3 regions of the Gordonia sp. NPDC003376 genome follow, and region 2 is predicted to be linked to each of the others. Evidence: predicted binding sites of a transcription regulator. Region 2 holds the regulator's gene; each other region holds the start of a gene.
What was found. The regulator LexA, encoded in region 2, represses DNA repair genes until DNA is damaged. The targets are predictions, from matches to a motif close to CGAACANNTGTTCG.
Positions count from the first base shown of each region.

Region 1: ACWDUA_RS21735 (DUF222 domain-containing protein) is a predicted target of LexA. The motif match lies at 6,880-6,893, and genes of this name have one in related genera.
Region 3: ACWDUA_RS13800 (DUF222 domain-containing protein) is a predicted target of LexA. The motif match lies at 5,174-5,187, and genes of this name have one in related genera.

Region 1 is NZ_JBSFRM010000029.1:19,115-28,620, forward strand. It holds gene ACWDUA_RS21700 (acyl-CoA dehydrogenase family protein) at 1-20, shown strand, start outside; gene ACWDUA_RS21705 (hypothetical protein) at 33-1,070, opposite strand; gene ACWDUA_RS21710 (S1C family serine protease) at 1,156-2,283, opposite strand; gene ACWDUA_RS21715 (ABC transporter permease) at 2,734-3,543, opposite strand; gene ACWDUA_RS21720 (ABC transporter ATP-binding protein) at 3,543-4,463, opposite strand; gene ACWDUA_RS21725 (sensor histidine kinase) at 4,589-5,755, shown strand; gene ACWDUA_RS21730 (response regulator) at 5,772-6,425, shown strand; gene ACWDUA_RS21735 (DUF222 domain-containing protein) at 6,908-8,149, shown strand; gene ACWDUA_RS21740 (multidrug effflux MFS transporter) at 8,919-9,506, opposite strand, start outside.
Region 2 is NZ_JBSFRM010000002.1:277,439-286,944, reverse strand. It holds gene hflX (GTPase HflX) at 1-1,211, shown strand, start outside; gene ACWDUA_RS03550 (HPr family phosphocarrier protein) at 1,308-1,568, opposite strand; gene ACWDUA_RS03545 (PTS fructose transporter subunit IIABC) at 1,654-3,771, opposite strand; gene ACWDUA_RS03540 (1-phosphofructokinase family hexose kinase) at 3,781-4,794, opposite strand; gene ACWDUA_RS03535 (DeoR/GlpR family DNA-binding transcription regulator) at 4,791-5,561, opposite strand; gene ptsP (phosphoenolpyruvate--protein phosphotransferase) at 5,742-7,409, shown strand; gene lexA (transcriptional repressor LexA) at 7,570-8,370, opposite strand; gene ACWDUA_RS03520 (LysM peptidoglycan-binding domain-containing protein) at 8,552-9,208, shown strand; gene nrdR (transcriptional regulator NrdR) at 9,233-9,506, shown strand, end outside.
Region 3 is NZ_JBSFRM010000011.1:159,551-169,056, forward strand. It holds gene ACWDUA_RS13770 (adenylate/guanylate cyclase domain-containing protein) at 1-1,344, opposite strand, end outside; gene ACWDUA_RS13775 (hypothetical protein) at 1,436-2,539, opposite strand; tRNA gene ACWDUA_RS13780 (tRNA-Lys) at 2,634-2,709, opposite strand; tRNA gene ACWDUA_RS13785 (tRNA-Glu) at 2,894-2,966, shown strand; tRNA gene ACWDUA_RS13790 (tRNA-Asp) at 3,004-3,080, shown strand; tRNA gene ACWDUA_RS13795 (tRNA-Phe) at 3,109-3,185, shown strand; gene ACWDUA_RS13800 (DUF222 domain-containing protein) at 3,263-5,134, opposite strand; gene ACWDUA_RS13805 (hypothetical protein) at 5,288-6,364, shown strand; tRNA gene ACWDUA_RS13810 (tRNA-Glu) at 6,445-6,517, shown strand; tRNA gene ACWDUA_RS13815 (tRNA-Asp) at 6,553-6,629, shown strand; tRNA gene ACWDUA_RS13820 (tRNA-Phe) at 6,678-6,751, shown strand; gene ACWDUA_RS13825 (cytochrome c oxidase assembly protein) at 6,768-7,676, opposite strand; gene ACWDUA_RS13830 (NUDIX hydrolase) at 7,815-8,456, shown strand; gene ACWDUA_RS13835 (YceI family protein) at 8,582-9,133, shown strand; gene ACWDUA_RS13840 (LuxR C-terminal-related transcriptional regulator) at 9,277-9,506, opposite strand, start outside.

The sequences.
Region 1 (9,506 bases), on a different contig from region 2:
AGCGGCTGGCACGCGCCTGACAGCGGAAACGCCTAGTCGGTCGCCACGGGGATTCCACTGCGGCTGAGCATCTCCCGGCCCAGGATCTGACGGACCGACGGCAGTCGCGAACTGGAGACCGCCAGCACGGTCAGCAGGACCCAGATGAGCGCACCGCTGGCGAGCATCAGCAACTGCAATGCCCACGACGGTGCGCCGAACCGCTCCGTCGCCGAATCCCGTGCCCACAGACGCCAGTAGATCATCAGGTTGACGGTCAGACCGACCCCGTAGGAGATGCCGAAGGAGAGCAGGTAGGCCCGCCACGTCCCGTCCTGCAGGCGGTCACCGAGGGGCTCGTGCCGCAACGGACTGATCACCGACAGCAGGTTGCCCACCCCGAGCCAGATGAGCACCATCACCACGAACTGGTCGATGACGGCGATCGTCTCGAGGTCGGTGGTCACCGCCAGCAGGGCGATCACCGGCGCGGCGGCCACCGTGACCAGACCACCCATCGTGAGGTTCTTGGCGATCAGGATGCGCCACAACCGTTCTCCTCCGGCCAGCTCGGTGAGCAGGCGGTCGGCCTCGAAGCACAGGGCGTTGGTGCACACCACGCTGCCGATCACCGCACCGAACAGATACAGCGACAGCGAACCGCGCTCCTCGTAGTCGGCCCAGCCGGCCAGCCGGTAGAACACCACCAGTGCGAGGCTGGTGGCGAGGGTGATGACCACGCGGATCAGGATCGAATGCGGTCGGTCGCGGAAGACATGGCCCACCTCGCTTCCGGTGCGCGCGGCCAGCCGGCGGGCGGCGAGGCGGGCATGGTCGAGGGGTGAGGCGAGGGTGTCGTCGCCGCCGACCGCTTCATCGACCGCGTCGAGGGCCTGCCCGACGACGAGCCGTGCCCGTCGGACCGCGACCACCGCATCGGCGATCGAGGCGGCGGTGAGCGCGGACGGTGCGGCCGAGCCGGCCTGGGTGACCGCGGTGCGGAGGCGGTCGGCGTCGGCGACGATGCCGTCGGCATCCTCGGACATCGTGCGCAGCGGATCGCCGGGGCTGCGGGTCGGGGCGGAACTCATGGAGAACACCTAAGCATCCGCCGCGGACGACCTGCACGTGCCGGTACCCGATCAGGTGTGCGGGCCGTTCACCGGAGAGGCCGGATCAGTGGAGACCGCCTTGCGGGAGGGTGCTCTGCGGGACGGTGGTCTGTTCGGTGTCCACCACGCTGCCCAACGTCACCGACACCGTGTGCTCGGACCCGCCGCTGCGCACCGTGAGCGGGACGCTCTGACCGGGGGAGTAGCCCAGGACCGCGGCCATCAGGTCGGCGTAGGAGGTGATCCGCTGGTCACCGACCTTGGTGATCACGTCACCGGAGGTGAGTCCGGCCGCGGCGGCCGGGCCGTTGGCCTGCACACCGGTGATCTGTGCCCCGGAGGTCGCGGTGGTGGCGGCCGCGGTGGTGGCGGCGATCGAACCGGTCACGCCCAGAACGGGTTTGGTGGCCTGACCGTTGTGCAGCAGTTCGTTGGCCACCCGGCTGGCGGTGTCGATCGGGATGGCGAAGCCCAACCCGAACGCCTGCACCCCGTCGGAACCACCGGACCCGGTGTCGACCGCGGAGTTCACGCCGATCACCTGTCCCTGCAGATTGACCAGTGGCCCACCGGAATTGCCGGGGTTGATCGGGGTGTCGGTCTGTAGCCCGTTGTAGACGGTGACCTGCGATCCCTGGCCGTCGCCTGCGGTCACCGTCCGCGACAGTGCGCTGATGATGCCCGACGTCACCGTGTTGGACAGGCTCTCCGGGCTGCCCACGGCCACCACCTGTTCGCCGACCCGGAGGCCCGCCGACGAGCCGATCGGTGCCGGGGTGAGGCCGCTGACCCCGCCGAGCTTGATCACCGCGAGATCGTACGACGGCGCGGTGCCGACGACGGTGGCCGGATGCGGGTTCTGGTCGGCGGTGGTCGCCGAGATGGTGGCCCCGGATCCGAGCGCGGACACCACATGGTTGTTGGTGAGGACATACCCGTCCTGGCTCAACACGATCCCGCTGCCGACGGCCGCTCCCTGGGAGCCGGTCACCTGGATGTCGGCGGTGTATTTCGACGCCGCCTGTGCCGCATAGGTGATCGAACCCGGCTGCGACGGCGCGGCCGGGGTGGGGGCCGCGGTGGTGAGCGTCGGTGCGTTCGTGGACGTGCCGACCGCGGTGTGGTCGAGGACGGCCTGCCCGCCGAGGGCGACCGCCCCACCGAGGAGTCCGGCGATCAGTGCGGTCGCCACGATCGGGGTGCTCGAGCGTCGTCCGGACCTCTGCGGTCCCGGCGGCGGCGCGGGCTGCCCGAGGATCGGCTGGGTGGGGTACGGCTGCCCGGGCTGCGTTGGTCCCTGCTGCGTTGGTCCCTGCTGCGTTGGTCCCTGCTGCGTTGGTCCCTGCTGCGTTGGTCCCTGCTGCGTTGGTCCCTGCTGCGTTGGTCCCTGCTGCGGCCCGGGCGGCTGCTGGGAGTGCGGCTGTTGCGGGCCGGGCTGCTGGGGATTCGGCTGTTGCGGGTGCGGCGGGGGGAACGACGACGGCGGCACCGGGGGAGTGGGATGAGTCACTCCACCACGGTGCCGACGGTGACTGAGAGGAATCCCAGGGAAGTCCACAGAATCGGCTGACCTTTTGCTGACGACCCCCCGCACGGCGCGTGGTTCGGCGCTCTGGGTCGACCGGTGGACTCGCCCGGCTTCCTACTTCACCTCGCTGCGCAGAATCCGCACGATCCCGAACGTCAGCGGCAGGGCGATCCAGATGACGCCGGAGACGATCAGTTTGGTCCATTCGCCACCGGTCGCCCAGTGTTCGGTCTGGAACGCGGCATTGGTGGAACTGATGTCGACCCAGGCGCCGATGTTGCGGCCGAACCACGGCACCAGCTCGGTGACCAGCGACAAGGCGGTCGGGAGTGCGAAGTAGGCGACGATCGCACCCGGGGTGCTCAGGATCAGCGCGGCGAACCCGAACCCGAGCAGCAACCCGAACAGTTGCAGCACAAGGGCGTTCACCAGACCGGCACCGGTGAACGTCCATGCGCCCGCGGGATCGGCCGCGATGACGCCGGCGACCACGTTGGCGACCGCACCGAGCAGCAACGACAGACCGACCGCGACGACGGCGGCGATCAGCATCGTCACCAGCTTCGCGATGACGATGCGCTGTCGGCGGGGTTCCATCGTGAACGTCGTCAGGGCGGTGCGTTGACTCCATTCACCGGTGACCAGCAGGATCGCCATCACCGGCAGGATGATCCCGGTGGGGATGTTCATCATCCCGAAGAACTGGCCGAAGTACAGATTGGCCGGGTCGTTGCGGTTGGCGATCAGCATCGCCACCGCCACGATCACCGAGATCACGGCGATGGATGCGGCCAGCCAGAACCCGGCGCGCGTGTCGGTGAGTTTGCGCAGTTCGACGGCGACCAGGCGGCTCATGGGGATCGAGCGCGCCCGGGATGCCCGCGGCGTGGCGGGCAGATCGTGGGTGTCGGTCAGGGTGGTCATCACAGGGCTCCTGCGGTCAGCGGTTGTTCACGTTGGGTGGCTGCGGTGAGGTTCAGGAACATCTCCTCCAGGCGGGCGCCGTCGCCGGCACGCAGCTCGGTCAAGGCGATGCCCTGCACTGCCGCCACCGCACCGACGTCGGCGGGCTCGGCGTCCACGTTGAGCCCCCCACCGGTCCCGGCCTCCACGCGGAGTCCGGCGGTGATGAGGGCGGTGGCGAGGGCGGTGTCGTCGGTGGACCGGACGACCGTGCCGGTGCCGGCGAGCAGTTCGGCCTTGGTGCCCTGCGCGACGATCCGGCCGTTGCCGATCACCACCAGATCGTCGGCGACGATCTCGATCTCGTGCAACAGGTGTGACGACAGCAGGACCGTCCCGCCGCGGTCGGCGTAGTCCCGGAGCAGTCCGCGCATCCAGTGGATACCCGCCGGATCGAGACCGTTGGCCGGCTCGTCGAGGATCAGGATGTGCGGATCGCCCATGAGCGCATTGGCGAGGCCGAGGCGCTGCCGCATACCGAGGGAGTAGTTGCGCACGCGGCGCCCCGCCTCCTCGGGGGTGAGGCTGACCAGCTCGAGCATGTCGTCGACGCGGCTGCGTGGCACGCCGATCGTCATGGCACTCAGCCGCAGGATCTCTTCGCCGGTACGTCCGGCATGCTGGGCGGAGGCGTCGAGCAGCGCGCCCACCTCGGTGGCCGGGTTCTCCAGATCGCGGTAGGTGCGGCCGTCGATGGTCGCCCGGCCCGAGGTGGCGGGAGTCAGTCCGGCCATGATGCGCATCGTCGTCGACTTGCCGGCACCGTTCGGTCCGAGGAAGCCGGTGACCTGCCCTGCCCGGCATGCGAACGAGATGTCGTCCACTGCGACGTAGTCGCCGTATCGCTTGGTGAGGTTCTCCACGGTGATCATGGCATTCATCGTTTCGCGTGCGGGTGGCGTGCCACATCGGCCGCGGGGCTCGAATCGGTATCAGCCGAAAGTCGCACACCACCCCCGCCGCGGGGATGAGGCGTATCCGGGTTGCCCCCCATTACGGTGAGGGCATGCGCCCGGAGGACTATCAACCGCGACTGACGAGATGGGGGCACCTCTGGCGACTGCTGCTGATGCTGGTGATCTCGGCGATCGCCACGACCGGACGCCTCGAGTACCAGATCGAGCATGCACGGTGGTGGCTGGCGATCGACGTCCTGCTCGGCGTCGCCGGACTCGTGGCGGTGTGGTGGCGTCGGGCCCATCCGGTGGTGGTGTGCACCTTCACCGCGGTCGCCAGCCTGGTGTCGATCACCGTATCGGGGCCTGCTGCACTGGCGTTGGTGTCGTTGTCGACGCGGCGGCGGTGGCGCGAGATCGTGCCGCAGGCGGTGCTCGGTATCGGTGCGGGTGTCCTGGCCGAGCGGATCGTGCCCGGGCCGACGCCGTCATCCGAGCCGATGTTCCTGATCGTGGTACTCACCGTGGCGATCGTCGGGGCGTTGATCGCATGGGGCCTCTACATCGGTTCGCGCCGTGAGCTTCTCGCGAGCTGGCGGTCGCGGGCGATGCTCGCCGAGCAGGAACAGCAGGCCAAGATCTCGCAGGCGCGGTCGGTGGAGCGGGCGCGGATCGCGCGTGAGATGCACGATGTTCTGGCGCATCGGATCTCGACGGTCAGCATGTATGCCGGTGCGCTCGCGTTCCGTGACGATCTGTCGGCGCAGGAGGTCACGCAGACCGCCCGCACCATCGAGGAGAACTCGCGGCTGGCACTGACCGAACTGCGCGAGGTGCTCGGGGTGCTCCGCGAAGGCCCCGGTGACGCCGATCCCGAACTGCCGCAGGTCCGCCCGGCCGACATCGAAGCGCTCATCGAGGAGAACCGCGACGCCGGTATGCGCATCGGCTACACCCTGTCGGCCGATCTGGACGCGGTGTCGGCGAGCACCGTCCGCACCCTCTATCGCTGTGTTCAGGAGGGGCTGACCAATGCGCGCAAACATGCACCGGCGGCGACGGTGACGGTGCGGATCGAACCCGCCCGTGCATCCGGGATCGACCTGCTGGTGGTCAATCCGTTGCCGATCGGCGATGCGAGGTCGGTGTTGCCCCCGTCCGGCCTGGGGTTGATCGGGCTCGGTGAGCGGGTCGCCCTGAGCGGTGGCCGACACTCGGTGACGCGGACCGACGATGCGATGTTCATCTTGCACGTCTGGCTTCCGGGACAGGAGTGAGAGGAGAATGCACGCGGTGAGTGCTCGCATCATGATCGTCGACGACGACCCACTGGTCCGTTCGGGACTCAGGTTGCTGCTCGGCGGAACCCCGGACCTGCAGATCGTGGCCGAGGCCGCCGATGGGCGCGTCGCCGTCGAGACACATACCGCCGACCCGGTGGACCTGGTCCTGATGGATCTGCGTATGCCGGAGATGGACGGGATCGCCGCCACCTCTGCGCTCAAGTCGGGGGACGACCCACCGGCGGTGATCGTGCTGACCACCTTCGACGCCGACGACTACGTGGTGCGGGCGCTCGCCGTCGGTGCCGACGGCTTCCTGCTCAAGGACACCCCGCCCGCCGAGATCGTCGCCGCCATCACCGGCGTCCTCGACGGTCGACCCGCGTTGAGTCCGTCGGTCACCGCCGCCCTCATCCGGCAGGTCGTCGACAACGGTGACACCGGCGGTTCCAGCGTCGCGCAGGATGCGTTGTCGGCGTTGACCGATCGCGAGCGCGACGTCGCTGTTGCCCTGGCCCGCGGGGCGTCGAACGCCGAGATCGCCGCCGACCTGCACCTGTCCGTCGCGACCGTCAAGGCCCACATCTCGCACATCTTCACCAAGCTCGACGCCACCAACCGCGTTCAGGTCGCGATCCTCGTCCACGACGCGGGTCTCGTCTGACGTCGGCCGCGTTTCGACTCGGTCCCTGCTTTGCCTTCGAAAGTGGTTGTACAGTAGGGGTGTTGAGACGATGTGGAGCGGAGCGACGTGTCGTGTCGAAGCCTCCGCCGGGTGGGTTTGGCATCTCAATCAATTACTGGCAGTTGCTGGTTGAGCCGCTGAGGAGCGGAGCGACGAGTCGTGTCGAAACCTCCGCCGGCCGAGGTACTCAACGCAACCAACGGGTCGCTGGTTGGTTTCGACATGTCCAACCGGCGGGCCAGGGCGCCCCCTCGCTGCCAGGCCGGTCGTCGCCTGGGTTGACCAGTGACGAAGGGGCGGACGTCGAAACCAATCCAGTGAGCTGACGATGTCGGCATCCCAACAGCCCCACGGGTGAACCCGAACCCCCAGGGTGAACAGGCTTCACAATCCATCCATAAATATTGTTCGACTTGCAAATTCGGCGTACCTTCGCCTATATGTTCGCTACAATGGAACACATGCAGGGGGAGCTGGACACCATTCTCGACGCACTCATCGATTGTCGTTTCGACGACGATCCGACCGGGCCGGTCGTCTTCGCGGACCTGCAGACACTGGTCACCATCAGGAACGTCGTGGATGCATTGACCGCATCCGGGGCTGGTCATCTCGACCGGCTGGGGGTTGCGCAGAATCACGGGCGTAAGCCGATCGCCTTGTTGATCGAGATGGGCTTCGCACCCGCCGTCGCTGCCCGGATACAGCGGATCGGGACGTCGACGACCCTCGGCAGGACACTGAACCATGCTGCCGACGGAGCGATCTCCGGTGAACACGTCGACGCCATCGTGCGCGGACTCAACCAGATCGGACTACGCGCCGGAGAACCACCCGACACCGACACCTGGGCGACCTTCGAAGGCGACCTGCTCGCCCAAGTCCTGTCCGGCGCGACACCGGCCGAGGTGATGGCACGCGCCCACCAATTGGGGGACCATCACTCATCGGATACCGACGGTGGACGCCCGGCGAAAGAAGACCGCAACCTGAACGCTCTGGATATCGGGCGCACCGATGATGGGCGAGTCTCGGTGTCGGGCAGTTTTGATGTTGTTGTCGGGGAGAAGCTCGCGACGGCGATCGAGAAGCTGTCGGCTCCGGTTCCGCAGCCGGATGGTTCGACAGACCCCCGCGAGGCGCCCCGACGTCGCGCTGACGCCTTGGAGATGGTTGTGGATATGGCCGCCGGTGCCGGGGAACGGTCGGTCACTGCTCTACCGGCAGCGTTGATCACCCTGTCGGTACCTGCGGATGCACCGAACAAGACCGAGTTGGCGTTCGGCGGTTCGATCACCCGCAACACCCTCCTCGAAACGACGTGTGACGGTGTGGTGGTGATGACCATCGTCGACGGCGAACGGGTTCCGTTGGATATGGCGCGGGCGAAACGGTTGTTCACCGCCGGTCAGCGGCGGGCGTTGTTCGAGCGGGATCGGTGTTGCATCAAGTGTGGTGCCCCGGCGTCGAGGACTCAGGCCCATCACATCGCGCATTGGTCGGATGGTGGTGCCACCGACCTGGCCAACGGTTGCCTGTTGTGCACCTCGTGTCATGCCGATGTGCATCACAACGGATGGGATGTGTATATGGGACCCGACTCTCATCCGTGGTTGCTCCCACCGGAGGTGGTGGATCCGCGTCGTCGTCCGATTCCGGCGTACAACCGGCGGTTCGCTGATGAACTGCCGAATGCTGCCTGACTGTCGATAGAGCTTGTGTTCTTTGAGAACTTCATAGAGATAAGGGTGGGTGTCGGAGCCTCCGCTGGTTGCGTTGGTGAGTTCGGCCGGCGGAGGTTTCGACACGTCTCGTCGCTTCGCTCCTTGTCGGCTCAACCATCAACGGCCACAATATGATTGAGCCGATCCGTCTTCCATGATTGAGTCACGCGCTCTTTGCTGATTGAGCCGGGACCGAGCATCGCGAGGACCCGTGTCGAAATCTCTGCAGCTTGCGTTGGGTGGTGACCACGTCGGTGGGGGTCACGTTGGCGAGGTCGGCCGGCGGGGGTTTCGACACGCCTCGTCAGCGGCTACACGATGATTGAGCCGGGACCGAGCATCGCGAGGACCCGTGTCGAAATCTCTGTAGCTGGTGGTGGTTGCGTTGGCGAGGTCGGCCGGTGGAGGTTTCGACACGCCTCGTCAACGGCCCGTTGCTGATTGAGCCGGGACCGAGCATCGCGAGGACCCGTGTCGAAATCTCCGCAGCTTGCGTTGGGTGGTGACCACCTCAGAGGTGGGTGTGTTGGCGAGGTCGGCCGGCGGAGGTTTCGACACGCCTCGTCGCTGCGCTCCTCTCGGCTCAATCATCAACGGCCAGTGAATGATTGAGTCTGTCTTCTGGGGTGCCGGCGTTGGCGTAGGCGGATTCAAGGGGCAGTGCAACAGAGTACTGTACGGTCGACAGTGGTAACACATTCATGACTACCGCGCGCGTCCGGAGCGCCGATGCGACCGAATGGCGCAACTACACCGGCTGTTCGGTGATCTCGGTCTGGCTGCGGCCGGCGATGGTGAACGCGCACAGTGAGATCGAGGCGGCGACGATCATGACGATCGCCAGCGGGGCCGCGGTGGCCGAGCCCTTGATACTCACCAGCGGGGAGACCGCCGCCGCGATGCCGAACTGCAATGCTCCGATGACCGCCGACGCGCGACCGGCGCGCGCCCCCGCCGACGAGAGGGCCAGTGCCGTCCCGTTACCGAAGACCAGACCCAGGCTGCCGACCACGGCGACCAGCGGGATGGCCAACGACCAGGAGGGCGCCGATGTGGCCACCAGGATCGCGAAGACGATGACCGCAGTGGACATCACCGACAGGCCGGTTCGCATCAGGTCGCGGATGGCGTGGGTGGCGACGAGGCGCGCGGACAACGCGCTGACGCAGACCAGGCACAGCGAGTTGGCGCCGAAGGTGAGGCCGTACTGCGAACTGCTGAGCCCGATCATGTCCTGATAGAGGAACGGCGATGCCGAGATATAGCCCATCAACACCGCGAAGGCGAAGGCGAAGGCCACGCTGTACGAGACGAACTGACGGTTTCGTAGCACCGA
Region 2 (9,506 bases):
TCGCCGCCCTCGCCGAGACCGCGGGCTCAGAAGTCCTCGACGCGGTGATCCAGCGGCGCCAGACACCGGACCCGGCCACCTACATCGGTTCGGGCAAGGCCGAGGAACTGCACGACATCGTCCGGGCCACCGGCGCCGACACCGTCATCTGCGACGGTGAGCTCACCCCGGCACAGCTGACCGCGCTGGAGAAGGTGGTCAAGGTCAAGGTGATCGACCGGACCGCCCTGATCCTCGACATCTTCGCCCAACACGCCACCTCCCGCGAGGGCAAGGCGCAGGTGTCGCTGGCGCAGATGGAGTACATGCTCCCGCGTCTGCGTGGTTGGGGTGAGTCGATGTCCCGACAGGCCGGTGGCCGCGCCGGCAGCAATGGCGGTGTGGGCCTGCGTGGCCCGGGTGAGACCAAGATCGAGACCGACCGCCGTCGCATCCGTGAACGGATGGCCAAGCTGCGTCGCGAGATCCGCGAGATGAAGACCGCGCGAGTGACCAAGCGGGCGGCCCGCCACCGCGGTTCGGTGCCGCAGCTGACCGTCGCCGGGTACACCAATGCCGGCAAGTCGAGCCTGGTCAACGCGATGACCGGCTCGGGTGTGCTGGTCCAGGACGCGCTGTTCGCCACCCTCGACCCCACCACCCGCCGTGCCACCCTCGACGACGGCCGCGAGGTGGTCTTCACCGACACGGTCGGCTTCGTCCGGCATCTGCCGACCCAGCTCGTCGAGGCGTTCCGGTCGACCCTGGAGGAGGTCGTCGACGCCGATCTGCTGCTGCACGTCGTCGACGGCAGCGACCAGTTCCCGCTTGAACAGATCGCGGCGGTCCGTCAGGTGATCAACGAGGTGGTCGCCGAGGACGGCGCCACACCGCCTCCGGAACTGTTGGTGATCAACAAGATCGACGCCGTCGATGCACTGCGCATGGCCGAGTTGCGCGCCGCGGTCCCCGGCGCGGTGTTCGTCTCCGCCCGCACCGGGGAAGGACTGCCCGAGCTGTTCGAGCGCGTCCGTGACCACGTGCGCCGATCCGATGTCGAGCTGACCCTGGCGGTGCCGTTCACCCGCGGTGACGTGATCTCCCGGATCCACCGCGAAGGCGAGGTGCTGTCGGCCGACCACGACGCCGACGGCAGCATCCTGCGCGTCCGGGTCCCGGAGGCGTTGGCCGGCGAACTCGCCGTGCTCGCTGTCGAGCCCGCCGCCACCTGACAGTTAGGCCCCTCGGTATCCCGCCGACGACGAAGGCCGCCCATTCGGGATGAACCCGGATGGGCGGCCTTCGCGTCTCGGCCGGGCGCGCGTCCGCTACTCGGCGTCGAGATCCTTGGCGACCAGCTCCGCGATGGTCGCGAGGACCTCCGCGTCATCGGCGCTGACCACGATGTTGGTGCCCTTCTCGGCGCCGAGGGTCATGATCATCAGCGCGGAGCCCGCATCCACGGGGTCTCCGCCCTCGAGTGAGAGGGTGACCGGGACGGCTGCGCCGGCCGCGGCGTCGGCGATGATGGTGGCGGGACGGGCGTGCAGACCGACGGCCGATCCGACGGCAACGGTGGTGCTGGGCATGGTTTCTGGCTCCTCGGGTGGAAGGGGTCGAGCGGGTGGAAGGGGTCGAGCGGGTTGCGGGGGATGTCTAGGGTCGGGTGATCGCTCAGGCCGGCACCGCCTCGAGGTCCGGGGTGGACACCGCAGCACGAGTGTGACCGAACTGCTTGGCCGCGATCACGCACATCGCCGACAACACCGTGCCCGCCGCCAGCGAGACGAGGAACCACCACCAGGCGTTCATCGCGAAGAACACGAAGATACCGCCGTGCGGGGCCCGCAGCTCCACGCCGAAGGCCATGATCAGGGCGCCGGAGAGGGCGCCGCCGGCCATCATCGACGGGATCACGCGGAAGGGGTCGGTCGCGGCGAACGGGATCGCGCCCTCGGAGATGAACGACGCACCCAACAGCCATGCGGCCTTGCCGTTCTCACGTTCCGGCTCGCTGAACAGACGCGGTCGCAGCACGGTGGAGGCCAGCGCCAGGGCCAGCGGCGGGATCATGCCCGCACACATCACCGCGGCCATGATCTCGTACTGGGCGGCACCGGCGGTGGCGGTGTCGGCGATGCCCGCGGTCGCGAACAGGTAGGCCGTCTTGTTGACCGGACCGCCGAGGTCGAAGCACATCATCAGGCCGAGCACGATGCCCAAGACGATCGCCGAACCGCCGCTCATGCTGTTGAGGCCCGAGGTCATCTGCTCGGTGATCCAGGCCAACGGCTTGCCGAGGAACATGAACAGCACCGCACCGATGATCATCGAACCGAACAGCGGGATGATCACCACCGGCTGTAGGCCACGAGCCCACTGCGGCAACGGAAGTCGGGAGATCCAGAGGCACACCACGCCGGCCAGCAGGCCTCCGATCAGGGCGCCGATGAAGCTCGCGCCGACGGCCAGGGACACCAGGCCTGCGACGAATCCGGGTGCGATACCGGGACGATCGGCGATCGCGAACGAGATGTACCCGGCGAGCACCGGTACCGCGAGTCCGAGCGCGAGATTGCCGATCGCGAAGCTCACCGCACCCAGATACTGGCCGAGTCCGCCCGGTGGCAGATCCCAGAGGCTGCTGTGCAGGGCGTAGTAGGTGGCGTCGCTCATCGACGAGTCGACGGTCTTGTTGGCGATCTCGTACCCGGCGAGCAGGAAGCCGAGGGCCATCAGCAGACCGCCTGCCGCGACGAACGGGATCATGTAGCTGACGCCGGTCATCAGGGCCTGCTGGATTCGCTTGCCCAGGCCGGGTTCCCCCGAGCCGGTGGCCTGCCCGTCCGCCTCGTCGCCGTCGCCCCCGCGGACGACGGCCGCCTGCGGATTCCCGGCGGCGGCGACGGCCTCGGCGATCATGGTGTCGGGCTCGTTGATCGCACGCTTGACGCCGGAGGCGATCACCGGCTTGCCGTGGAAACGGGACTTGCCCTTGACGCCCACGTCGGTGGCGAAGATGACGGCATCGGAACCGGCGATCACGTCGGGTGTGAACGGCGTGGTGCCGGACGACCCCTGCGGCTCGACGTGGAAGTCGACGCCTGCGCGTTCGGCGGCGTAGCGCAGGGCGTCGGCGGCCATGTAGGTGTGCGCGATTCCGGTGGGACACGCGGTGATCGCGACGATCGACAGGCGCTTGCCGTCGGCGGGCTTGCCCGTGACGGTGGGTGTCGCGGGTGCGGTGGCACTGCCGGCCGCGGGCGCGGCGGGCGTGGGTGTGGCCGCCGTGGGTGCTGCCGCTGCCGTGGATGTCGCCGCTGCCTTGGGCGCCGCGGCGGGGGCGATGGCATCGTCGACGAGGGCGACGATGTCGGCGTCGGTCTTCGCCGCCCGCAGTGCGGAGACGAAGTCGGGGCGCACGAGCGCGCGGGCCAGCGAGCTGAGCAGCTTCATGTGCTCGGCCGCACCGCCCTCGGGTGCGGCGATCAGGAAGACGAGGTCGGCGGGGCCGTCGGGGGCGTCGAAGTCCACCGGTGCCGACAGCCGGGCCATGGCCAGGCTCGCCTGCGTCACCGACGCGACACGGGCGTGAGGGATGGCGATACCGCCGGGGAGGCCGGTGGCCGACTTGGACTCCCGGGCCAGGGCGGCATCGGCGAGCTCGCCGACGTCGGTGGTGCGCCCGGCGGCACCCAGCCGTTCGGCGAGGTGGGTGATCACCGACGACGGGTCGGCACCCGCGTCGACGTCGAGGCTCACCGTGGCGGCGGTGATGATCGGTTCGGACATGGGTTTTCCTTACTGCGGGGAGAGACCCGTGGGGGTCGGGATTGTCGGGACGGGTGATCCGGTCGGCGCCGTGGATGTCGCCAGGCCGGTCACCGAGACGTGGGTGAGGTCCAGATGTTCGGGGCGAGGCGGCTGCGTGCCGGGAAGCGCGGTGGCCGCGGCACCATAGGCGACCGCCGATCGCAGCCGGCCGGGCTCGTCGTCGCCGCGCGTCGCGGCGATGAGGTAACCGGCGAGCGACGAGTCGCCGGCACCGACGGTGCTGCGGGGAACGATCGGTGGGGGTGCGGCGAACCAACTGCCACGGGTGGTGGTCAGGATCGCGCCGGTCGCACCGAGAGTGGCGAGTACGCTGCCGCCGATCCGCTCGGCCATCACCCGGGACGCGTCGACGACGGGACCGAGGTCGCCACCGGCGACGGCATCACGCATCGCGGCCGGATCGAGACCGCATGCCTCGGCGAGTTCGGTCTCGTTGGGCTTGATCAGGTCGACCGGCCCCGTCACGGCCGCGGTCAGCGGGGCGCCCGAGGTGTCGATCGCGACGCGACATCCCAGGGGGGCGAGGGCATCGGCGAGGGTGCGGTACCAGTCGTCGGGGACGCCGGCCGGGAGCGAACCGCACAACGCCACCCAGGTGGCGTCGGCGGCGCGATCGAGCAGCAGGGCCGTGAGCGCGTCGGCGGCGTCGGCGTCCAACGTCGGTCCGGGTGCGTTGATCTTGGTGGTCGTGCCGTCGGTCTCGGCGATCGTGATGTTGGTGCGGACGTCGCCGGTGACCCCGACGGCGTCGATCTCGAGCCCGACGCCGTGGAGGGCGGCCAGCAGCGGATCGCCGTCGTGGGCGGGCAGGATGGCGCGGGTCGGGATGGCGCTCTCGGCGATCACCCGGGAGACGTTGATGCCCTTGCCGCCGGGTTCGCTGCGGACATCGACGGCCCGCTGCACCTCCCCGCGCAGGAGAGGGCCGGTGATCTCGAGAGTGCGGTCGAGGCTCGGATGTGCGGTGAGGGTGACGATCATGCGATGACGACCTCGATACCGTGGGCGACGAGTGCCGCCGAGAACGCCGGGTCTATCCCGCCGTCGGTGACGAGGACGTCGATCTCGTCGAGATCGGCGAAGGAGATGAAATCCTCCCGGCCGATCTTCGAGGAATCGGCGAGGACCACCACCTTCCGTGCGGCGCGGACCATGGCCGACTTGACCGCGGCTTCCTCGGGATCGGGCGTGGACAGCCCGAGGCCCTCGCTGAGTCCGTTGGCACCGATGAACGCGACCGACGCCCGCAGACGCTCGAGGCGCGACACCGCGTCCGCGCCGACCGCCGCCTGGGTGACGCCGCGGACCCGGCCGCCGATGAGCTGCAGGGTGCAGTCGGGGAGTGCCGTCATCACCGCCGAGACCGGGATGCTGTTGGTCACCAGGGTCAGTCGCCGCTGTTGCGGGACATGCAGTGCCACCTGATAGGTCGTCGTGCCCGCGTCGACGATCACCGAACCCCCGTCCGGTGGGAGGAACCGGACCGCCGCGCGGCCGATCGCCGCCTTCTCGGCCGAGCTGCTCGACGCGCGCTCGGCGACGCCCTGTTCGTCGCCGATCTGGGCGAGGTCCGGTCGCACGGCACCGCCGTGGACCCGGGTGAGGTGTCCGCCGCGCTCCAGGATCGCCAGATCCCGTCGAACGGTCTCGCCGGTGACGTCGAACTGTTCGGCGAGGTCGCTGACCGACGCCCGGCCGTGCGTGCTCACCTGTTCGGCGATCGCCCGCTGTCGTTCTTCCGCGTACACGTTGCTCCGATCGAGTGACGCCACTCACCAGGGTTGTGGATATAAGTGGTTATCGGTGTTGATATATCTGTGTTTACGCCTGAACGTATTGACAAGTCAAGCTTTTCTTGTAACTTCGATCACAAGACGAGTGCAGAGTGAAAGGGCACGGTCGTGAATCAGCTGAAGGACGAGGTGGCGATGAAGTCGCTGCAGGGCACTCCGGTGGTCGGGGGAATCGCATACGGGCCGGTGGTCCGGGCGGGGGTGCGCATCGGGCCCGCCGGCGACCTCGAGACCCGAACCGAGGTGGGCGAGGCCGACCGCGGCGCCGAACAGGCCCGGTTCACCGCGGCGGCAGCGGCGGTGGCCGCGCGACTTCGCGACCGGGCCTCACACGCCTCGGGGGCGGCCGCCGAGGTGCTGATCGCCACGGCAGGGCTCGCCGAGGACCGCGGCTGGACCGGCGCAGTGGCCAAGCGCATCGCCGACGGCGCTCCCGCAGCCCTCGCCGCGAGCGGGGCCACCGCCCAGTTCGCCGAGATGTTCACCGCCCTCGGGGGTGTGATGGCCGAGCGCGTCACCGACCTCGAGGACGTCCGCGACCGTGTGATCGCCGAGGTCCTGGAGCTCCCGGAACCCGGTGTCCCGGTACCGGACTCGCCGTCGGTGCTGTTCGCGGACGACCTGGCCCCCGCCGACACCGCCGGTCTCGATCCCGCGCTCGTCACCGCCCTGGTCACCCGACTGGGCGGACCGACCAGCCACACCGCGATCATCGCCCGCCAGCTCGGCATCCCGTGTGTCGTGGCGGTGCCCGGACTCGGTGCCGTGGCGGCAGGTACCACCGTGCTCGTCGACGGCACCACGGGCACCGTCGAGATCGAGCCGGCTCCGGCCGCCGCGCAGGCGGCGGTGGCCACGAGCCGCCGGCAGGCCGAGGTCGTCGCCGCATGGTCGGGACCGGGCCGCACGGCCGACGGTCACGAGGTGGCGGTGCTCGCGAATGTCGCGGACGGGGTCTCCGCGCGCGCGGCGACCGGATATCCGGTCGAGGGCATCGGCCTGTTCCGCACCGAACTGACCTTCCTCGACCGCACCGACGAGCCGACGATCGACGAGCAGGCGGCGCTCTATCGCGAGGTGATCGACGCTTTCCCGGGTGGCAAGGTGGTGATCCGCACGCTCGACGCCGGTTCGGACAAGCCGCTGCGGTTCGTCGACCACGACACCGAGGCGAACCCCGCGCTGGGTATTCGCGGAAACCGGCTCACCGCAACCCATCCCGAGATCCGGATGAACCAGCTCGATGCCATCGCCCGGGCCGCGCACGAGTCCGGTGCCACCGCGCGGGTGATGGCACCGATGATCGCCGGTCCGGCCGAGGCCGCGGAGTTCGCCGCCGAAGTGCGTGCGCGAGGAATGATCGCGGGGGTGATGATCGAGATCCCGTCGGCGGCGATCCTGGCGTCGGCGGTGCTCGCGGAAGTGGACTTCGTCTCGATCGGGACCAACGACCTGACCCAGTACACGATGGCCGCCGACCGCATGTCGGCCGAGCTCGCCGAGCTCACCGATCCGTGGCAGCCCGCCGTGCTGCACCTCATCGAGGGTGTGGCCCGGGCCGGGGCCGATGCCGGAAAACCCGTCGGGGTGTGCGGCGAGGCGGCCGCGGATCCGCTCCTCGCCTGCGTCCTGGTCGGGATGGGCGTCAGCTCGTTGTCGAGTGCCCCCGTCGCGGCGGCGGGTGTCGGTGCACGGCTGGGGCAGGTGTCGCTGGCGCAATGCCGCGACGCGGCACGGGCGGCCCTGGCGACCTCGCAGGCTGCCGACGCGCGAGCGGCTGCAGCCGCGGTCCTGGCGGGCTGACAACCGCACGGCCGTGCATCGCGTGTGACAACCGCGAGGCCGTGAATCACGGTGTGGGAATCCCTGTGCGACAACCGCTGCACGATGACGCCGTCTGAAGAACTGCCTTCCGGGATGCGATTCCGGGAGGCGGTTCTCGTCGAGGCGACTCAGCCGGGTGTCAGACCCGGCGCATCACGGTGACGACCTTGCCGAGGATGACGGCGGTGTTGCCGGGGATCGGGTCGAAGAGCTCGTTGTGGGGCATCAGCCACACCTGGCCGTTGCCCCGCTTGAGGGTCTTGACGGTCGCCTCGCCGTCGATCATCGCGGCGACGATGTCACCGTTGTCGGCCACATTCTGCTGACGGACCACCACCCAGTCGCCGTCGCAGATCGCGGCGTCGACCATCGACTCGCCGACAACCTTGAGCATGAACAGCGATCCGTCTCCGACCAGCTCGCGCGGTAGCGGGAAGACATCCTCCACCGCCTGCTCGGCGAGGATCGGTCCGCCGGCCGCGATCCGGCCCAGCACCGGGACGAATGCCGGGGTGGGCAGACCGGCCGCGGTCGGGTCGTCCGACGGATTCGGGTCGATCTGGTTGTCCTGCACGTTGACCGCACGCGGCCGATTGGCGTCGCGTTTGAGCAGGCCCTTGCGTTCGAGGGTGCGCAGCTGGTGGGCCACCGACGAGGTCGAGTTGAGACCCACCGCATCACCGATCTCCCGGATGCTCGGCGGGTACCCGCGTTCGCGGACCGACCGGCGGATCACCTCGAGCACCTCGCGCTGACGCTGGGTCAGCGTGGCCTCGATGACGACCGGATCGATCGCATCCGGGTCGGCCGCGGCCCTCGACGCCCCGGTCCTCGACGATCCCGCCCTCGACGACGCCGCCTTGGGCGACCCCGCCTTCGACGACCCGGCCCTCGACTTCGCGCCCGACGACCCGGCCGCGCGCCGCGTCTTGTCACTCATCGCGTACGTGTCCTTTCCGTGCCGCCCCGCGTCGGCATCTCTGTGGTCGAGGTTATCCCACGTTCCCGACAACCTCAAACACCTGTTCGAGGTGTTTCCACGACATTCGTCAGAGCTCCGTGATAGAACTTCGAACAACAGTTCATCGAACGCGTGATCGAGAAACGGGAGGCTCTCTCTCATGCAGACAACCCTGACAACCGAACGTCGGGTGGGCACACCCACCGACCGGATATCCGTCGCCGCCGTACCGCGACCTGCGGCAGGGGTCCGCGGCGCCGATCGTCACCCCGTCGGTCGGCGTCCCGGCGGCCGCGGTGCGCTCGGGCACCCGGGCGAGGTCGAGGGCACCCGCGCGGGTGTCCAGCCCCGCGGCTTCGGCGAACCCCACACCGGCGAGCGCCGCGCCGCGGCCGAGATCCGGAGTCGTGGCCGTGTGGTGGCGGGTCGTGCCGGTGCCATGCGCGGTGGGGCCGGCCGTGTGGCCTGTGCCGACCCGGTGCGGGTCCCGGTGTCCACCGCGTCGAGGGGTGTGTTGTCGGCAGTCCATCGTCGGCGTCGCACCACCGCGGTCGCGGTGATGACCGGTGCCGCGCTCGCGATGCTGGTGTGGATCGTCGCGATCGCCGGCTCGGACTACCAGCGTGCCGCCGTCCCGTCTCCGGTCTCCACCCAGGTGGTGCACGTCCGGGCGGGGGAGTCACTCGGATCGATCGCCGCCCGGGTGGCCCCGGACATGCCGACCCGGGTGGTGATTGACGAGATCGTCGAGCTCAACGACATGGCGGGCAGCGGTCTCCAGGTCGGGCAACCACTGCTGACGCCGCGTTACCGCTGACCGGTGGGACGGTATTGTCGTGGTATGCGCTGCCCGTTCTGCAGAAACGAAGACACCAAGGTCATCGACTCGCGTGTCGCCGACGAGGGGCAGGCGATCCGTAGACGACGTTCGTGCAGTTCCTGCGGCCGCCGCTTCTCCACCGTGGAGACCGCCGTGCTCGCCGTGGTGAAGCGCAATGGCGTCACCGAACCGTTCAGCCGCGAGAAGGTCATGCGCGGCGTGCGGCGGGCCTGCCAGGGGCGCCACGTCGACGAGGACGACCTCGCCCAGCTCGCCCAGCAGGTCGAGGAGGCGG
Region 3 (9,506 bases), on a different contig from region 2:
CGCACGGGCGAGTTCACGTGCCGCGGCGAGTGCCGCACCGGCCGGATTGTCGATCTTGACCGGCGCGCCGAAGACCGCCAATGCGGCGTCACCCTCGAACTTGTTGACGAATCCGGCATGCTGGTCGACGACTTGGGCGACGATCTCGAAGAACTCGTTGAGCAGGGCCGCGGTGTCCTCGGGGCGACGCTCCTGCGCGATCGTCGTCGAGCCGATGATGTCGACGAGCAGTACCCCCACCTCGGTGTTGGTGCCGTGCAGACCCATCCCCTTCTCGATCGCCAGCTCGGCGACGGTGTCCCCGACGTGACGGGCGAACAGTTCGCGCATGCGTTCCCGCTCGTCGAGGCCGGCGACCATCTCGTTGAAGCCGTGCTGCAACACTCCGATCTCGGAGGAGTCGTACACGTCGACATGGGTCTCGAAGTCGCCTGCACGGACCTTCTCCACGGCGGTCCGCAGCTCGGTGAGCGGGTCACTGAGCGACTGCCCCACCAGCACCACCACCCGGGCACCGGAGGCGAGCCCGACGACCGCGAGCACCAACGCCGCCCAGTCGACCGAACCGGTGACCGGGGGTAGCAGCTCGAGATGACGTCCGGCATTGAGGATGACCAGACCGATCATCGGCACCGCCGAGCTGACCGCCCACACCGCCAGCATGCGGCCACGCACACTGTGCACGATGGTCGAAGCGGGATCGTCGGCGAGGGCGACCATCATCAGCGGCCGCGACGCCCGCTCGGCGAACAGATAGGTCAGGCAGGCGCACGACATCCCCGCGAGGGTGAATGCGACGGTGACACCCAACAGGGTGCTGATGGTGAGATCGCGGACCGACAGGATCACGTAGCTGAGCACCGCAGCCGCCCAGGCGATCATCGTCCCGACCACCTGAAGGCCCGGAATGCGTTGTACGGCGACACGTCTGGCGTGATCGGCAGGAGACCCGAGCTCGAACCAACGGACCTGCGGCCAGTGCATCACCACACCGAGTACCACGTTGACGACGATGCAGACGATCACGGCCGTGACGATGTCGGGGAAGTTCGGTGCGCCGATTGTCCCCTCGACGGTGAGCTGCCCTCCGTTGTACGAGAGCTGCACCAGCAGAAAGGTCTCGAGACCGATCAGGGCATTACTGATCACGATGGAGGCGACGGCCACGGCCATCGCACGCCGCGCGAGCCGGCCACGGTCGGCGGCGCCGAGCCCCGCCCACTCTCGCGCACCCGGCTCGCCGTCGACACCCCACACCCGGGCGGCGTAGCGTCGTCGAGCCCGGGTCCAGCCGATTCGACCAGCCGACGCCGGAGCCACACCGGTCTTGCGAGCTGGACTCATGCGTCTTCCCTGCCGTCGATATCACTCCAAAGCGTACCGAATGAGCAGGGTCACACCAGGGTCGATATCCCCGTGACCGTACACCGCGCGATCACGGACGAAGCGCGCTGAACTCCTCGGTCGCCGGGGCGTCGTCGGACCGGTCGTCCGGGCCCTCGTCGGCCCCGGTCGCCGCGTCGTTCGACGTCGCGTCACCACGTCGCAGAACACGGCCGACGACGAGCATCAGGACCAGGACCAGAAAGGCCGAGCCGCCACCGACGAGCAGTGAGGTCGCCGTGCGGTCGGAGTTGTCGACCGCCACGACAGGCGCCGCGAGGACTCCCTGCTCCCCGGCCGGGGTGAGGTTGTCGGCGGCCGACTCGAGGTTGTTGGAGATCGAGTTGAGCACAGTGGTGAGCTGGCCGACACCCTTGCTGACCGAGTTCGCGGCCGCGACGGTGTCACCGCGGGCCGACGCGAGCTGCCCGAGCCCGGTGTTCAACTGTCGGGCGGCTTGCTGTGCCTGCGTCACGCCCTCGTCGAGGTGACCGCTCGCCTCGTCGACGGCATCGCCGAGGGTCTTCATCTCCTTCTTGAGGTCGTCGAGGTTTCCGAGCTGGTTCGCGATCTCCCGCGACGACGACTGCAGGGCGGTCAGGTTGGTGAGCAGATCGGCGCTGCCGGGGACCGTGTTCTTCTGCAGGAAGGTGATGACGGGGCTGACCAGCGAATCGAGTTGCCCCGCCGTCGAGGCCAGCGACTGCAGGTCGCCGATGCCATTCGACATCGCGACCGTCATGCTGCGCACGTCGCCGCCGGCGCCCGCGGTCCCGGGTGCGGAATCGAACGCCGACACGATCTGGCCGGACGCGGTGTGGGCGGTGTCGACGGCGTCGAAGATGCTGCCGGCGCCCTCCGAGATGCTCTTGATACTGCCGGTGGCGCTGCCGAGGGCCGACGTCATCAGCCCGAACATCATCGTGGCCGACGCCACGGACTCCCGTGCCGACTCGATCTGATCGGCCGAGGGATCCGCTGCAGAAGAGTGCTTGTCGGGGCTCACCGCGAGGAACGTGGCGCTACCGGCGATGATGCCGACGAGGACCACGGTGAGGAACAACGGCACGCCGCCGAACAGCTTCCGCATCACGGGACCGAGTGCCCGCGTGCGGCGGGACGGTTCGTTCTCGAGTCGGGGACTGTTCGGGGACATCGAGTTCCTTCCCGGCGATGACATGACTGCGGCCGGGCATCATCGACCCGGCCGGCGTCACCGTACCGGCAGCACCTGAGAACTTCTGGCTTCGTGGTGCCCCCACCAGGGCTCGAACCTGGGACCTGCGGATTAAAAGTCCGTAGCTCTACCAACTGAGCTATAGGGGCAGGTAAGCCCCGCCGGAGCGGAGCCGAACAGAGTTTACCCCGCCCGACGGCGCAGTCACGCAACCCCCACCCCGGGTATGTCGAATTGACCGAGATACCCCACTGACCTGCTGATTTGTGTTTTTGTCGCGCAGTGTCCTAATCTGATTCAGCTCCCAACGGAGCGCCTCCGACCGGAGAACCGGCCCCCTTCGTCTAGCGGCCTAGGACGCCGCCCTTTCAAGGCGGTAGCGCGGGTTCGAATCCCGTAGGGGGTACGCCTGAGCTCTCACGAGTTCGGACACAAATGAATATGGCCCTGTGGCGCAGTTGGTTAGCGCGCCGCCCTGTCACGGCGGAGGTCGCGGGTTCGAGTCCCGTCAGGGTCGCCAAGGTTTCGGTTCATGACCGGCACCGTTCGGCCAGGTAGCTCAGTTGGTACGAGCGTCCGCCTGAAAAGCGGAAGGTCGCCGGTTCGATCCCGGCTCTGGCCACCAAGAGACAACCCACCGGAAACGGTGGGTTTTTTCGTGTTCGGGCCCGATCCGAGAGTCACCGGCGGAGCCGACCGTCCTCAGAAGGGTGGGGCGGGTGAGTCCGCGTGGCCGGCGGGTGTCTGGTTGCGGGCACGGTTGCGTTGGCGTTCGAGTCGTCGGCGTCGGAGTTTGCGGGCCAGTCGATGTGTGTGGGACAGGTTCGGGTCCTGGTCCAGCACTCGCTCCCCGTCGGGTTTCAGATGTGTCCCCGGTGGGGCTGGTGGTGGGTCGTCGAACCGGTATCTCCTCAGGCCGGGGAAGAAATCTTCCATGGTCTCCGCGGGTCCGGGCAGGATCAGCCCTTCGGGGGTGGTGTAGTCGATGACCAGCCGGCCGGTGTGGGGGTCACGGTATTGATCATCGATCCACCCGGAATGGGTTTTGTGGAGATGATCGAACCGGCATTTCGGATTCAGCCCGATCGGGGTGGTCTGCCCACCCGCCGCCGGGTTGTGGTGATCGTATTCGGTGACGTGGTCGAGATCGGCATCGAATGAGCTTCGGGTGCACGCCACATCGGCACACGTGCCATAGGACAGACGCACGAATGTGTCGAGGGCTGCTGAGGGCCGATACGGATCGGAGGGCAGGGTCGGCGGCAACACCACATCCTCGGGCCGAACACCTGAGGGGACCAGTCGTGTGAACCGGGCATTCGGGTGGGAGGCGAGGTCCCGCACGAACTCCGGGGCGATGACACCTTTGCCGAACAGATACCCGGGTGCGGCACCGGCCGGCAGGTCCGAGGAACCGGTCGACGCCACAGTCGGTGGAACATCGGGTGTGACAATCGGATTCGCGGCCGTGTCGATGCCGGTCGGTCCCGCCTCGACTGCCGCGTCACGCTCGCGGCGTGCCGACTGATGGGTGTCATCAGGTGTGGGAGTGTCGTCGGGCTGCTCGGTGGCACCGGTCGCAGTGACGTCGAGATCGAGCTGCCGTTCAGAACTGTTGTCGCTGTGACCTTCCGGCTCAGGTTCGGGTCGGGGTCGGCCGGTGACGGTGTCGAGGTCGGCGACGGTGGCTTCGTTGGCCATCAGGTGGATGACGTACTGCACGTGTGGGATCGTCCCGGCTTCGGGGATCTCGGCGGGGCAGTCCTCCCGACCGCAGTCACACTCGAACTGGGTGCCCGACAGGAGTGCGAACATGGCATCGGATTTCCGGTTCTGCGAGGATCTCCCATCATGTGGGCACACGGTGTTCGCGAGGGTGTTGATCACGAGGCCGCATAGTTCGACGCGGTCGGCGGCCATGGTGCCGGCGATCTCCCCGGTCCCGTCATTGCTGAACGAGGTCCACACGCCACGTTTGTCCAGGCATCGTTCGCGGGCTTCACGGACGGCGTCACGGTCGTGGCGGAACACGACTCGGTCGGTCATGTCGGTGATGGTTTTCTTCGACCACAGTCGTCGGCGTCGGCGGATCAGCTCGGCGATCTCGGCGTCGACTTTGGGTGCTGATTCGCGACCGTGTACCAGCGCGGTCCGTGACACCACCACCTTCATCAACTCGGGGGTGATCCAGCCGTCCCGCAATACTTCCGCGACGTGAGGCAGGTGGTGGAGAACGGCGATGGATTCGTCCATGAGGAGTTCGGCGGCGCGTTGGGTGATGCCACGCACACGGGAGATCTTCTTGGCCAGATCGACGAACCCGGATGGTGCCCCGGCCACACCACGGTCGGCGTCGACGTGGCGGCCGATGAGTTCGATCACCGACCGGTAGGTCGTCCAGGCGAGGAACGATCGTCCTCGATCGATCTCGCGTAACCCGATCAACAAGTCGTTGGTGGAGGATTGTTCGGGTGTTTTCGGGTCGACCCCACCCAATAGATCGGCATTGTCAAATGGCAATTGCGGCCAGGTGGAATCGGTGAACGACAGTGATGTCGTGGGTGTGGTCGTCATCTGATCACCTCCCCCCGGAGTGCCTGTGACCTGCAGTAGAGAACTGTTGTTCGATTACAGGCCACGGTACACGAGCCCACCGACAAAACTCCGTCGTCACCGAATTTCCCCGACCCCTGTGGACAATTCCGGCAACGCGGCAATACTTCAGTCATGCCCGCGAGCCGTACCCCCGCCGTCACCCGCACCGTCAACGGGACATCGGCGGTCGAATGGTTCCTGATCTTCGCCGTCGCCACGATCCTGGTCACGCGCGGATATCTGGCGGCCACCGGCTATCCACAGGTCGGCGGCGGCACCCTGCACATCGCACACGCACTCTGGGGCGGTGCACTGATGATGCTGGCCCTGGTGGCCGGCTGGATGTTCCTCGGACCGACGGCCCGAGCCGTGACGATCTTGTTGGGCGGCATCGGATTCGGACTGTTCCTGGATGAGGTGGGCAAGTTCGTCACCAAGGACAACGACTATTTCTACGGCCCGGCTGCGGAGATCATGTACGTTCTCGTCCTACTGATCCTGGTGATCGGCAGAGCGGTTCGCGATCTCCGGAAGCCCTCGGCCGCAGAGGCATTGGCCAATGCCGCGGCCATCGCCGCCGACGGGCTCACGCATGGCCTCACCCCGCGCAGACGGACCCAGGCCATCCGATTACTCACGTACACAGACGAATACGACGTCGCCCCCGAGACCGTCGCGCACATCCGGGCACTGGTCGACGCCGCACCCGACACCCCCGACCGTCTGTTGCAGCTCCGTGAGCGATGCATCCGGGCGATCCCCGGCGTGTGCCGCAGCCCCAAACTGCTCACCCTCAGCGGCTGGCTGCTGGTGGCCGGATCGGCGGTCGCAGTGATCGTCGGCATCCTGCAGTGGACGCTCGACCCCGAGCGTCTCGCCGAGCTGAACATCACCCTGGAACTCGGCACCGACGACACCACCGGATGGATCCTGTTCCTCAGCGGCGCGCTGACCCTTCCGCTGGCACTGCCGGCCATGATCGCACGCAACCGCACCACCGCGGTGTGGCCGCTGCGGTCACTGCGGATCGGGGCGATCGTCTACACCTTCACCAACGCACTCGTCGACTTCGCGACCGACGGCTTCGGGGCGATCATCGGCCTGACGATTGGCGCGATCACCCTCGCGGTGATCTCGTACCACCTGGTGGAGCGCGAGACCGCCAACGCGACCCCAGATGCCGCCGAAGCCCCGGTTCCATCCCTCTGACCAGGCGATTTACGTTTTGGGCCGGATGTGTCCTACGCTAGTGCAGCTCCCATGCGGATAGCTTCCGCGTGTGAGACCAGGCCCCCTTCGTCTAGCGGCCTAGGACGCCGCCCTCTCAAGGCGGTAACGCGGGTTCAAATCCCGTAGGGGGTACGCCTGAACTCTCACGAGTTCGGACAACAGAATATGGCCCTGTGGCGCAGTTGGTTAGCGCGCCGCCCTGTCACGGCGGAGGTCGCGGGTTCGAGTCCCGTCAGGGTCGCCATCTCGGCGTCGGTCCGGTGCGCGTCAGCGCATCGGACCGATGTCGTCCGGCCAGGTAGCTCAGTTGGTACGAGCGTCCGCCTGAAAAGCGGAAGGTCGCCGGTTCGATCCCGGCCCTGGCCACCTCCTCCTCGACCACTCACCGGAACCGCTCACGCAATTCGGGATGGTCCTGCCACCACAGCGTCGGAGCCGGCGCGTCGTCATCCTGCACCGACTCCTCTTCCCGGGCGTCGGCCAGCTCTTCCACCTGGCGTTCCTCCGACCGGAACCGCGAGAACACGACGAGCAGGAACGGTAGCCCGATCACATCGCCCAGAATCCACAGGATGCCCGCCCCGACGGTCTGGTCCGTACGGATCGACGGCCCCCACGTGCGGTGGAGGGCCTCGTAATACGACGCGGCGACGATCGACCCCTGCCACAGCACGACGCCGAGCACGCCGTCGCCGATGGTCTCCGCGAGCGAGAGCAGCAGCGTCAGCCATTGCGGGTACCGACGCGGCACCGGATCGAGCTGGAGGCGGGCATAGAAGTAACCGAGCCCACAGAGCACGAGCAGCAGTCGCGTCAGGGTGTCGAGCACATCGGACCGCAGCATCGCCGGATACCAGCCCGTGAGGTAGATCAGCCACGGCGTCACGATCACCCCCGCCGAGGTCACCACCGGTGACGCCAGTACCCGCGCGGTCCGGGTGTCGAGCGCCGCGTCCACCCGCGACTGCCCGCGTGAACCCAGGGCCGCGCGCACCACCGTCACCGGCATGGACAGGGCCAGACAGAACGGCACCACGAGCAGCACCAGGACCACCTGCAGGGCCCGCACCCAGAACAGGGTGTCGGCGTAGACGCCGATGAAGCTGCAGGCCGACACCAGCCACACCACCCCACCGGCGAGACCGGGCACCGCCCGCGTACGAGGAAGCCCCGAACGTCGCAGACAGACCAGATAGGCCCCGACGGCGAGGACGACCACCGGAACCGTCACCACATCGACCCGCCAGGAGGTCAGCACCGCATCGAGGTCGAGCGGCGGAGTCGAACTCATCCCTCGAGTATGCACTTCTCGGAACATGGTGGTCTGCAACTGATTTCGCCGATAGAGGATATCCGCGACATATCGCGCAGACCCCACCTGGCCGCGGTGACCACCCACGTGTCGGAGCGCCATGGTGAACTGGAGGACATGGTCCGCCTCGAGCGCAGCGTCGCCACCGAACGCCTCACCACCTTCGACCGCCGCGCGGTATCGACGAGCGGCACCGCCGCGGCTGTCACCCTCGTGATCGTCGAGCAGGACGAACAACAGGGCATCTGGCTGATGCGCCGGCCGATGGGTATGCGGCGCCATGCGGCACAGTTCGCCCTGCCCGGCGGGCGCCTCGATCCCGGGGAGGACCAGATCGACGCCGCCCTGCGCGAACTACACGAGGAGATGGGCATCCTGCTCGACGCAGACACCGTGCTGGGCCGCCTCGACGACTACGCCACCCGGTCGGGCTACGTGATCACCCCGGTCGTGTGCTGGGCCGGACGGGCACCCGAACCCACGCCCAATCCCGACGAGGTGTCGGAGTGGTACTTCATCCCCTTCGAGGATCTGCTGGCCGAACCTCGGTTCATCTCGATCCCCGAGTCACCGCGGCCGGTGATCCAGATGCCGATCCCCGGCGTACGTCGCGATCCGGCCGACACCTCGCCGAGCGGGCGCACCTCCCTGGTCCATGCCCCGACCGGTGCCATTCTCTACCAGTTCGCCGAGGTCGTCCTGCAGGGCCGGGACACCCGCGTCGACGGTTTCGAGCAGCCGGTTTTCGCCTGGTCATGAAAACTACCGAGAAAATACTTCCACATCGGGAATGAAATCGGACCGCAGTCCGCTTATAGTGGTGATGGGTCGAGGAGCGGCCCACCAGACCTCAGCAGAAAATCGCAGAGCGTAGGAGCACCCCAATGAGCACCACCACCGTCACCGCACCGATCGCCGCCGGCACCTGGACCATCGACCCGGTCCACTCGGCCGTCGCATTCTCCGTTAAGCACCTGATGGTCAGCAAGGTCCGCGGCAAGTTCGACACCTTCAGCGGCGTCATCACCGTCGCCGAGGACGGCACCCCGTCGGTGCAGGCCGAGATCGACGTCCGCTCGCTCACCACCGGCAACGACCAGCGCGATGCCCACATCCGTTCGGCAGACTTCTTCGACGCCGACCAGTTCCCGACCGCCACCTTCGTCTCCACCTCGGTGGCCGCGAAGGGTGACGACTACGTCCTCACCGGCGACTTCACCCTGCACGGCGTGACCAAGTCGGTGGATCTGAAGCTCGAGTTCAACGGCGTCAACCCGGGTATGGGCAACGGCCCGGTCGCGGGCTTCGAGGCCGGCACCGTGCTCAGCCGCAAGGACTTCGGCATCGACATCGAGATGCCGCTCGAGGGCGGTGGCGTCGTGGTGGGCGACAAGATCACCATCACCCTCGAGATCGAGGCCGGCCAGGGCGCCTGATCAGGCCCCTCATGCCGGTGGTCGGACCACGACGAGTGAGCCGACCACACACGGGATCGGTACCGCATAACCCCGCGCGGTACCGGTCCCGTTTCTCGTCCCGGCCGGCCGCGTAGCACATCGCACCCAGGCGCCCGGTCCACTCAGGCGCTCAGCTCGTCCCCCAGCTTCATCGCACGGAGCATCGCCAGCATCTCCGCCCGGCTCTGCGCGCCGATGCGCTGACGGATCCGGGCCACATGATGCTCGACGGTCTTCGCGGAGATGAACAGCCGCTCGCCGATCCCCTTGTAGGTGATCCCCGACAGCAACAGCGCCGCCACCTCACGCTCCCGTTCGCTGAGGACGGCCACCGACGACCTCCGCTCGGCTT